Bythopirellula goksoeyrii: one gene and its partners. The main gene of each other region encodes a partner of the protein of the gene in region 2 in a complex. Links are inferred from orthologs where the notes say so. Each region holds a gene or a part of one and is shown on either strand. Other genes may lie near its edges. The genes, in order: accB, accD and Pr1d_RS01820.

Region 1 (3,128 bases), 4.1 Mb from region 2 along the record:
TAGCCTAACATATTGGCCGCGATATGCATACGAGTCTGCCACAGTCGCTCTTGCCACAGAATGCAGAGTGCCCGATATTGGGCACAGCAAGATCATCGCCAAAAAGAACATTCGAATAGATCGCCGAGACTCGACCCGATGTCCAACTATGCCCAACGCCGCAGCAAAATTGCGAGAGAACTTCGCAAAGAGGGTACCGACGCCCTGTTGGTGACCAACTTTGTAAATGTGACCTATCTGACAGGGTTCACGGGTGACGATAGCTACCTGCTCATAACTCCGAAGCATGGGATCCTCATTAGTGACGAGCGTTACACGACTCAAATTAGCGAAGAGTGCCCCGACTTGGAGACAGAGATTCGGGGCCCGGGAGTGCAGATGCTCCCCTGGGTTGCCAAGATACTTACCAAGGCCAAGGTGAAGCGGCTCTCTGTCGAAGCATCTTCGATGACGCTCGAACTTCACGCAGGGTTAGAAAAGGAAGTGCCCGGGTGTGAATTGGTCCCCTGTACAGGATGGGTTGAAGAACTGCGTTTGATCAAGGACCGCACCGAAATCGACCGTACCCGCACCGCCTGTGACCAGGCACGGCGCGCGTTTGAAGTGGTACGTGCTAGCCTGCGGCCCGAAATGACCGAATTGGAGGTCGCGACCGAGCTGGAATACCAGGCACGCCGCTTTGGCGGGAAATGCATGAGTTTTCCCTCCATCGTGGCAGTTGGCTACCGGTCAGCACTTCCTCACGCTAGTCCTACCAACCAGCGATTGAGCGAGGCGGACTTCACCTTGATCGATTGGGGGGTGAACGAGGGCCTGTACATGAGCGACTTGACCCGTGTGTTAGTGACCGGTAAACTCTTGCCTAAATTACGCAAAATCTACGAAGTGGTGTTGAAGGCCCAAATGGCCGCTATCGCTGCGATTCGACCGGGGGTCACCTGCGAGGCTGTCGATAAAGTTGCCCGCACGATCATTGACAAGGCGGGTTACGGCAAGCAGTTTGGGCATGGTCTGGGCCATGGAACGGGGTTGGAAATCCATGAGGCTCCAAGGTTGGCCCAAGGTCAATCGAGGGTGTTGGCGGCGGGCATGATTGTGACCGTTGAGCCAGGTATTTATCTCGAAGGTTGGGGTGGAGTGCGGATCGAGGATGATATCCTCGTCACCCGAGAGGGGCATGAAGTCTTGACCTCCGTGCCAAAGCAAATAGAAGAATGTGTGGTTGGTTGACCGCTCGCTTGCCTTACAACCGATCGCCATAAAGGAAATTACCGATGGCTGGTCGGTCAGGGAAACGCACCCACAAAAAGGACAGCAGGAGACGTGACATGAGTAATGGAGGATCCGGATCGAGCGATGTATTCGATGTTCGCAAAGTGCGACGACTTGTCGAATTAATGAACGAGCACGAATTAGCTGAGGTTGACCTGCGACAAGGAGACCAGCGGATTCGTCTTCGCCGCGGTCAGGAACCGGTGGTCACGGTGGGAGGCGCCTCGGTGCCACTTGCTCCAACGCCAGCTCCAACAGCAGTTCCAGCAGCCGATAGTACTCCACAGGCCGTTGCGGCCGAAGAGGCTAATGTCGCTTATGTGACCAGCCCCATGGTTGGTACCTTCTACGTTGCTTCGAGCCCCGAATCGCCGGCACTCGTGAGTGTGGGTGACTCTGTTGGGTCAGATACTGTCGTTTGCATCATCGAGGCCATGAAGGTGTTCAACGAAATCCCCGCTGAATGTTCCGGTAAGTTATTGGCCCGCCTTGTAGAGAATGGCGACCCGGTCGAATACGGTCAGAAGCTGTTCAAGGTTCAGCGCGGCTAGCTCACCCCAGTCACTTTATTTCTCCTACCACTTGAAGTAGGTTTTTTCCTTCGCTCCCGCTCTCCGCCATGTATCAAAGAATCCTTATAGCCAACCGGGGAGAAATCGCATTACGAGTGATCCGTGCATGCAAGGAGTTGGGCATCGAAACGGTTGCCATCTATAGCGAAGGGGATCGAGGTGCCCACTATCTTGATTTGGCCGATGAAGCCTACTGCGTCGGCCCCCCGCGTGCCGTTGACAGTTATCTGCGAATTGCCAACGTAATCAGTGCTGCCGAGGTCGGCAACGTGCAAGCCATTCATCCAGGTTACGGGTTTCTCTCAGAGAACGCTCATTTCAACGAAATCTGTCGTAGTTGCAACATAGATTTCATTGGTCCCAATCCCGAGGCGATGGCGAAGCTTGGCGATAAGAACGAGGCCCGCAAACTGGCCATGCAGGCTGAGGTGCCAGTCGTGCCGGGGAGCGACGGAATCGTTGAATCAGTAGACGACGCGTTGCACTTTTCCCACGAGGTAGGTTTCCCCGTGTTGATTAAGGCGGTCGCTGGTGGTGGTGGACGTGGCATGCGGGTCGCAGCCAACGACCTTGCTCTCAAGACTGCCTTCAATCAAGCCAAATCAGAAGCCGAAGCAGCCTTTGGCAATGGTGATGTTTATCTTGAGAAGTACATCGAACAACCGCACCACGTCGAAGTTCAGGTGCTTGCTGATCACCACGGCAACGTTGTGCATCTCTGGGAGCGTGATTGCTCTGTGCAGCGACGCCACCAAAAACTGATCGAAGAAAGCCCCAGCACAAGCGTTGATCAAGAAACCCGTAATGCGATGTGCAACTCGGCTCGGCGCTTGATTTCTGAAGCAGATTACACCAACGCTGCTACCGTGGAGTTTATTGTCGACAAGGAAGGCAACTACTATTTCATTGAAGTAAACGCCCGTATCCAAGTTGAGCATCCCGTTACTGAGATGGTCACAGGGATTGACTTGATCAAGCAGCAGATTTTGATCGCCTCGGGTGAGAAACTTTCTATGAGCCAGGAGGATATTGTGCAATCTGGTGCCGCTATCGAGTGCCGCATTAACGCCGAGGATCCTCGCAACAATTTCCGTCCCTCACCGGGAAAAATTGAGCGGTTGATCGTTCCTGGCGGTTTTGGCGTGAGATTTGATTCTCACGTCTACAGCGGATATGTGGTCCCCCCCTACTACGACTCGATGATCGGTAAACTGATTGTGCATCAGCCTACTCGTGTCGAAGCAATCCGCACGATGCAGCGGGCGCTCTCTGAGTTGCAGGTCG
Region 2 (2,967 bases):
CTTGTTGAAGTCGATGGTGGAGTGAGTGCTGAAACGATCGCCGCGTGTGCTGAAGCCGGGGCTGAGATGTTTGTCACAGGCTCGGCCATTTTCCGCACACCCGATTACGCAGCAAGTCTCGTTGAACTGCAGCGATTGGCCCAAGTGAATCGCTAACATACACAGTCAAACGGTAAAACCAACCAAGAACTACCACACGGTAAACTACCAAAGAACTATGCTAAACATCTTACTCATACGAACTGGACAGACGGATTACGACACACAAGGTCGAATCCAAGGGACCATCGATCTCCCCTTAAGTGATGAAGGGCGCCAGAAGGTGGCTGGACTTGCAGGAGAGCTGAGTCAGATCCCTGTGGAAGCGATCTTTGCGGGTCCCGGCGTGGCGACGCAGCAGACGGCCGAGTTGGTTGCGGATTTTCTGAATCAGAAAGTGAAATCGAACAAAAACCTTAGGAATCTTGATCTGGGTTTGTGGCAGGGAATGCTCATCGCCGACGTAAAGAGCAACCAGCCGAAGGTGTATCGCAAATGGTTGGAGAATCCCGAGACGGTCTGCCCCCCTGAGGGAGAAACCCTGCAAGCAGCTCAGGAAAGATTGCAGGACGTAGTCGCCAAACTGAGCAAGAAACACAAGGAGGGGACCGTCGCATTTGTGGTTCCAGAGCCGCTGGCAAGCATACTTGTTCACGTGTTGCGGGACGCCGACTTTGGCAATCTTTGGCAGTCCTGTTGCCAGTCTCGCCCAGCCTGGGAGTTGATCCCCGCACCCCAGCCCCTGGCAATCGCAGGCAGTACGCCGAGCGCAGAGTAAGCACCTTCGGAGCAGGCCAACCGACACCTCGGCGTCCTCATAGGAATGCACAAAGTTGGGGAGGCAGGAAACTCGAATTTATTGGTCATTGGGCATTGGACATTCAGGCCTCGGCATGGTTAGCAAATGTCACCCTTGGTATACTAGTCTGACTATCGGAAAAGAATAGCAAACCCCTCTGGTATCGACCGAGAACCTGCCAGCATGGCAACCGGCGAAACAAAAATGGCGAAAGAACAGGCGAAGCCGGCTCGGGAGAAGCGCGGAGTCCCCAGTGGACTGTGGCTCAGTTGCGAAGATTGCGGAGCGATGATCTTCCGCAAAGAGTGTGAACGGCTGATGAACGTTTGCCCGGAGTGTGGTTTCCACATGTATCTGAGTGCGCGGGGTCGCATCGAAGCCGTTCTCGATGCCGGCACTTTCGAGGAATGGGATGCCGATCTCAGCCCCACCGATCCGCTCGGCTTTGAAGACAAGAAAAAATACAGCGACCGAATTGTTGCAGAACAAAAGCGCACCGGCCTCCGCGATGCTGCCCTCACCGGCACCGGGATGGTCCGGGCACGACGAGTGGCGTTTGGCGTCACCGACTCGGCGTTCATCATGGGAAGCATGGGATCGGTCGTGGGAGAGAAACTCACGCGACTCGTGGAACGTGCAACGGCGGAACGCCTTCCGTTGATTATTATCAGCGGATCGGGGGGTGGGGCGCGGATGCACGAGGGGATTTATTCGCTCATGCAGATGGCAAAAGTCTCTGCCGCACTGGCCCGCTATGACGAAGCCCAAGGGCTCTTTATCTCTGTGCTCACGAACCCCACGATGGGTGGCGTGGCGGCGAGTTTTGCATCGCTAGGCGATATCATCTTCGCTGAGCCGAAAGCGCTGATTGGCTTCGCGGGGCCGCGAACCATTAAAGCCACGATTCGCATTGAACTCCCCAAGGGATTTCAGACCAGCGAGTTCCTACTCGAACATGGGTACATCGACCGGATCGTCGAGCGGTCGGATCTCAAGAGTGAGATCGCTCGAATTATTGACTATTGTGGCAAGTGATCTTCTTGGCCGGAGGACCACGTCCTCCGGGATCAATCCCGGACGGCGTGGCCGTCCGGCTGAGGGAGAGTATCACTCCACCAATATCGCTTCAGCCCAGCAGCTGGGGTCTTCTTCATAAGGAAACTCGGGACCGCTTGAGAAGGTTTGCAGACCCTGTTCGCGATCCAAGAGAGCGTACGTAAATCCCAACCGGGGCGAACCGACGGGGTCAAAGCCATAGAGGGCCACCACCGGTGCAAAGGCTGACAGCTCGTAGCCTGATTTGGTTACCTTCGCTTTCACCTGCAGCTCGCGGGGGCGAATCGGGCGGGCATTTTCGCGAGCTCGATTGATCAGCAACTGATCTGCCACCGGTTCTTCGGCCGTGTGCCCCCCTCCGCGTGGCAGGAAGGTATAGCGATGGCAATAACGGCTGGCTCGATGCACATTGGTCGTCGCACGGGTATCGACCCACACCTGCAGCCCATCGCTGTCTTCGAGGCGCGAATCCCGGCACCAGGGGAGTTGGCTCTTTCCTTCGACACGAACCCACCAGGCTAAACCCTGCGAGCTCCATCCCATCCGCACCTCGGCCAGTTGGCGCTGGCCATCAAGTTCCGCAAGCATGGGGAGCGCATATTTCTCGTCCAACGAAACTCCTGCAGCACTCCATAGGGGTTCGCAGCGATGGATCTCGACAGCGAAGCGAAACAGAAACCGCGGCGGAATGAGCGACGAGTCGGGGGTGATTGAGTTGGGCATGGTGTTTTGTGATATTTAATGTTACTGAAAACTTCGAGGCAGTCGAATTGAGTTGAGCCGTTTGGGTGAGTAGGGGAGTGAGTAAGTGAAAGGTGAGTAGGTGAGTAGGTGAGTAGGTAGTGCTAGAAACCCACTCACTTACTCACTTACTCACTTACTCACTTACTCACTCCCCCTCTACATCAACTGCCATTGGTCGAATAGCACGACGTAAATCCCCAGCAACAGGTTTGTCACTCCATGGGCGACCACGCAGTCCCAGATGTTGCGGGTGCGGAGCATTAGCCAGGTAATCATACTGAACCATACCGCCGCGGCAAACAGTTCCCCCATATGCATCATCATGGGGA
Region 3 (3,131 bases), 180 kb from region 2 along the record:
CTCTATGTTTCATGAGCAGTTCGGATGGATTCACCTGGAACCCGTTGCAGCGGTTGGCAGCGATTGAGGAAGGACACTATCAGATCAGTGCAATTGGAAGAGAAAAAGTAGGCTCGGCGTTCAATTACCACCCTCACGGGAAGGGGCTTAATTGGCGTACTAACCTGTATTACCTTGAAACCCCCGATTTTGGAAAATCCTGGCAATCGATCGCAGGAGATCGAGTGCAGGTGCCGCTAACCGATTCGGCCAACGTCGCACTTGTTAATGACTACGAGTCCGAAGGATTGAACGTCTATCTGAAAGACATCCGGTATGATGAAAACGACAGACCAATCATCCTGTTTCTGACCAGTGCAGGCTACGAATCGGGACCCCAGAACGACCCGAGAATTTGGAATACGGCACGTTGGACTGGTAGCGATTGGGATATTCAAGAGGCAATGCATTCCGACAATAATTACGACATGGGGTCGTTGTGGCTGAGCAAAGCTGGAATCTGGCAGATCATTGCCCCGACTGAAAGGGGACCTCAACCCTACAACCCGGGGGGCGAGATCGTCCAGTGGATTTCCCGCGATTTAGGCCACCACTGGGAGATGCAGACTTTACTTACTCACCGCAGCGCACGAAACCACGATTACGTTCGCCGTCCCGTAAACGTCCACCCTGATTTTTATGCCCTCTGGGCTGATGGCCATGGCCGAAAACCCTCGTCTTCAACACTTTACTTTTGCAACCAAGAGGGCGCCGTTTTCGCCTTGCCGAGGTCCATGAAGGCAGACAATGCACGGCCTGAGCGTGTGAGTTTAGAGTAGCTGCCAAGTGACTTCTGATACAATTGAAAAGGGTGGCGGTTTAAGCTGACCCATGCCAATTCCCGAGGAAAAACACCTCTAAAACGAACATAACAGTGATTATCGGACGTTCGTGGTAGATGCTCTGATGTCAGGATTCTCTCTACTGCTACCCTACCGGAAGCTGACGCATCCGGCTCGCCTAAGGTGTCGGATGCTGACAAATCCGGCTCGCCCAAGGTTATGCAACCGGCTCGCCAACGGCTGGCGGAGTCTCTAGAAACGGTCCGATGCGGCGAAACTTTTCATAGCGCTCGGCAAGCAGATTGTCGGTTGGCTTTCGCAGAAGTTCGCGGAGGGTTTTCAAAAGATAAACCTTCATCCGGCCCGCCATCTGGTGATGATCGCGGTGGGCTCCACCTAAGGGTTCTTCGATCACATCGTCGACGACTTTCATTTCACTCAGATGCTTGGAAGTGATCCGCAACGCCTGGGCTGCTTGCTCGGCGTAGTTATGACTTTTCCACAAGATTCCGGCACAACCCTCGGGGCTGATAACCGAATAATAAGCGTGTTGCAAAATCGCGACGCGATCTCCTACGCCGATTCCCAGTGCCCCGCCGGAGCCTCCTTCGCCGATCACAACGCAAATAATCGGAGTTTTGAATCGCGACATTTCCATCATGCTCTGGGCGATCACCATCGCCTGACCGCGTTCTTCGGCTCCAATGCCCGGATAGGCACCGGGGGTGTCGATCATTGCAATGATTGGCAGGCCGTATTTCGCGGCCAGATTCATCTTTTCCATCGCCTTGCGGTAGCCCTCAGGATGGGCACAGCCAAAATAGCACTCGTTCCGCTCTTTGAGCGTTTTTCCCTTCTCGTGGCCGACGACGAGGACCTTGTATTCGTCCAATTTGGCAAAACCGGTGCGAAGGGCACGATCGTCTCCAAAGAACCGGTCGCCGTGGAGTTCTACAAACTCATCGAATACCAAGTCGAGGTAGTCGGTGAACTTGGGACGCTCCTTGTGGCGGGCCACCTGGACGGTTTCCCAGGGATCGAGATGGTTGTAGATCGCCTTGGTTGTTTCGGTGAGTTGCTTGCGTAATTCCCGAATCCGCTCGCGCAGCTCGGGCGAGTTTGTTTCGTTGGCTTCGAGCGTATCGATCTGCTCTTGCAGTTCGAAGATGGGTTGCTCAAACGGTAGTCGGAAGTCGTATCCTGGCATGGTTGGATTATACCGCGATCAGACGCCTTCGTCGTGATCTTTCGGCGGCTTTTCTACGGGCTTTTTTGGCTTGATATGGAAGCAGCGACCTGCTTTGAGTTCGCGGTAGAACTCCATCAGGGTATCGGGGCGATCATTGGGGTCCTTTTCGAGCATACGATGCACCAGATTGGCGAACTCTGGTTGCACATTCTTCTGCAGCATGCTTATTGGTTGCGGGCGTGCCTTGAGATGCTTGTTCAAAAGTTCGGTGGAACTGCTGGCCGTGTAGGGTAGCTTCCCGGTCATCAATTCGTACACCATGCAGCCAAAACTATAGATGTCGGCCCGCTCGTCAACTTCCTTGCCGCGGATCTGCTCGGGGGCCATGTAGCTATAAGTTCCTTGCACCGGCGCCTTGTTGCCGAACAGCTTCGAGATTCCTGTCTTGATCTTCCTGGCCAAAGTGAAATCGATCAAACGTACTTCATTTTCATCGCTGACGAGAAAATTATCGGGCTTGATATCGCGATGGGTCCAACCCTGCTTGTGCATGTACTCGACCGAAAGAGCGGCTGCTCCAAGAATCTCTTCCAGTCTCCAATGAAGCTGCTCGACGCCATCATGGATCTGCTGCTTGAGGTTGGGGGTCTTGAACAGTTCCATGATCAGGTAGGTACCGTCTTTTTTCTCTGTACCGAAATCAAGGGTCTTGATCACTGAAGGATGATCCAACGTCTTGCCAACATTGTATTCGTGCTTCAACTCTCCAGAGGATTGGCGCGTATGTTTTGGCCCTGGGGGGAGCCACTTCATGGCAAATGGCTCGTCTTTGCCAATCGGCTTCACCGCCCAAATCTCGAACATCGCCCCGGCTCGGATTAAATAAAACAGCCTGTAAGGGCCAACAAATTCTTTACCGGCAGATGCCATGAATTCTCTATTTGCGGCTTGAGGATTACTGCAGGAACACTTGCTAGAAAGTGCCAGTCTAGTCACAACAGTGAGTCGGCGAAAGAGTGTTTCCCGCTCAGTAATCCACGCGCATTAGGCACAATCCCTGGGGAGGTGCCGTTCTTCCGGCCTGACGCCGATCACAAGCCTTGAGGGATGCTGCAAGCCAC

Evidence for each region.
Region 1: the proteins of accD (region 2) and accB are in contact, whole or in part, in a solved structure (PDB 8UXZ), measured with the Escherichia coli proteins. The link is inferred for Bythopirellula goksoeyrii from one-to-one orthologs.
Region 3: the proteins of accD (region 2) and Pr1d_RS01820 are in contact, whole or in part, in a solved structure (PDB 8UXZ), measured with the Escherichia coli proteins. The link is inferred for Bythopirellula goksoeyrii from one-to-one orthologs.

Annotation. Positions count from the first base shown.
Region 1 is NZ_CP042913.1:4,731,579-4,734,706, reverse strand. Bases 105-3,075 are described here. They hold accB (acetyl-CoA carboxylase biotin carboxyl carrier protein), read left to right. Parts: upstream 105-1,328; coding sequence 1,329-1,823; downstream 1,824-3,075. Other genes in these bases: accC (acetyl-CoA carboxylase biotin carboxylase subunit), read left to right, coding at 1,892-3,075; Pr1d_RS18610 (M24 family metallopeptidase), read left to right, coding at 139-1,230. Also shown: more of accC, read left to right, coding at 3,076-3,128. UniProt on the Escherichia coli protein: This protein is a component of the acetyl coenzyme A carboxylase complex; first, biotin carboxylase catalyzes the carboxylation of the carrier protein and then the transcarboxylase transfers the carboxyl group to form malonyl-CoA.
Region 2 is NZ_CP042913.1:635,695-638,661, forward strand. What follows is about bases 138-2,947. They hold accD (acetyl-CoA carboxylase, carboxyltransferase subunit beta), read left to right. Parts: upstream 138-1,021; coding sequence 1,022-1,873; downstream 1,874-2,947. Other genes in these bases: rpe (ribulose-phosphate 3-epimerase), read left to right, coding at 138-156; Pr1d_RS02500 (histidine phosphatase family protein), read left to right, coding at 218-817; Pr1d_RS02510 (DOMON domain-containing protein), read right to left, coding at 1,946-2,617; Pr1d_RS02515 (CAAX prenyl protease-related protein), read right to left, coding at 2,795-2,947. Outside these bases: more of rpe, read left to right, coding at 1-137; more of Pr1d_RS02515, read right to left, coding at 2,948-2,967.
Region 3 is NZ_CP042913.1:459,039-462,169, reverse strand. What follows is about bases 34-3,007. They hold Pr1d_RS01820 (acetyl-CoA carboxylase carboxyltransferase subunit alpha), read right to left. Parts: upstream 2,029-3,007; coding sequence 1,039-2,028; downstream 34-1,038. Other genes in these bases: Pr1d_RS01815 (serine/threonine protein kinase), read right to left, coding at 2,047-2,940; Pr1d_RS01825 (BNR-4 repeat-containing protein), read left to right, coding at 34-818. Also shown: more of Pr1d_RS01825, read left to right, coding at 1-33; tRNA pseudouridine(38-40) synthase TruA, read right to left, coding at 3,038-3,131. UniProt on the Escherichia coli protein: Component of the acetyl coenzyme A carboxylase (ACC) complex. First, biotin carboxylase catalyzes the carboxylation of biotin on its carrier protein (BCCP) and then the CO(2) group is transferred by the carboxyltransferase to acetyl-CoA to form malonyl-CoA.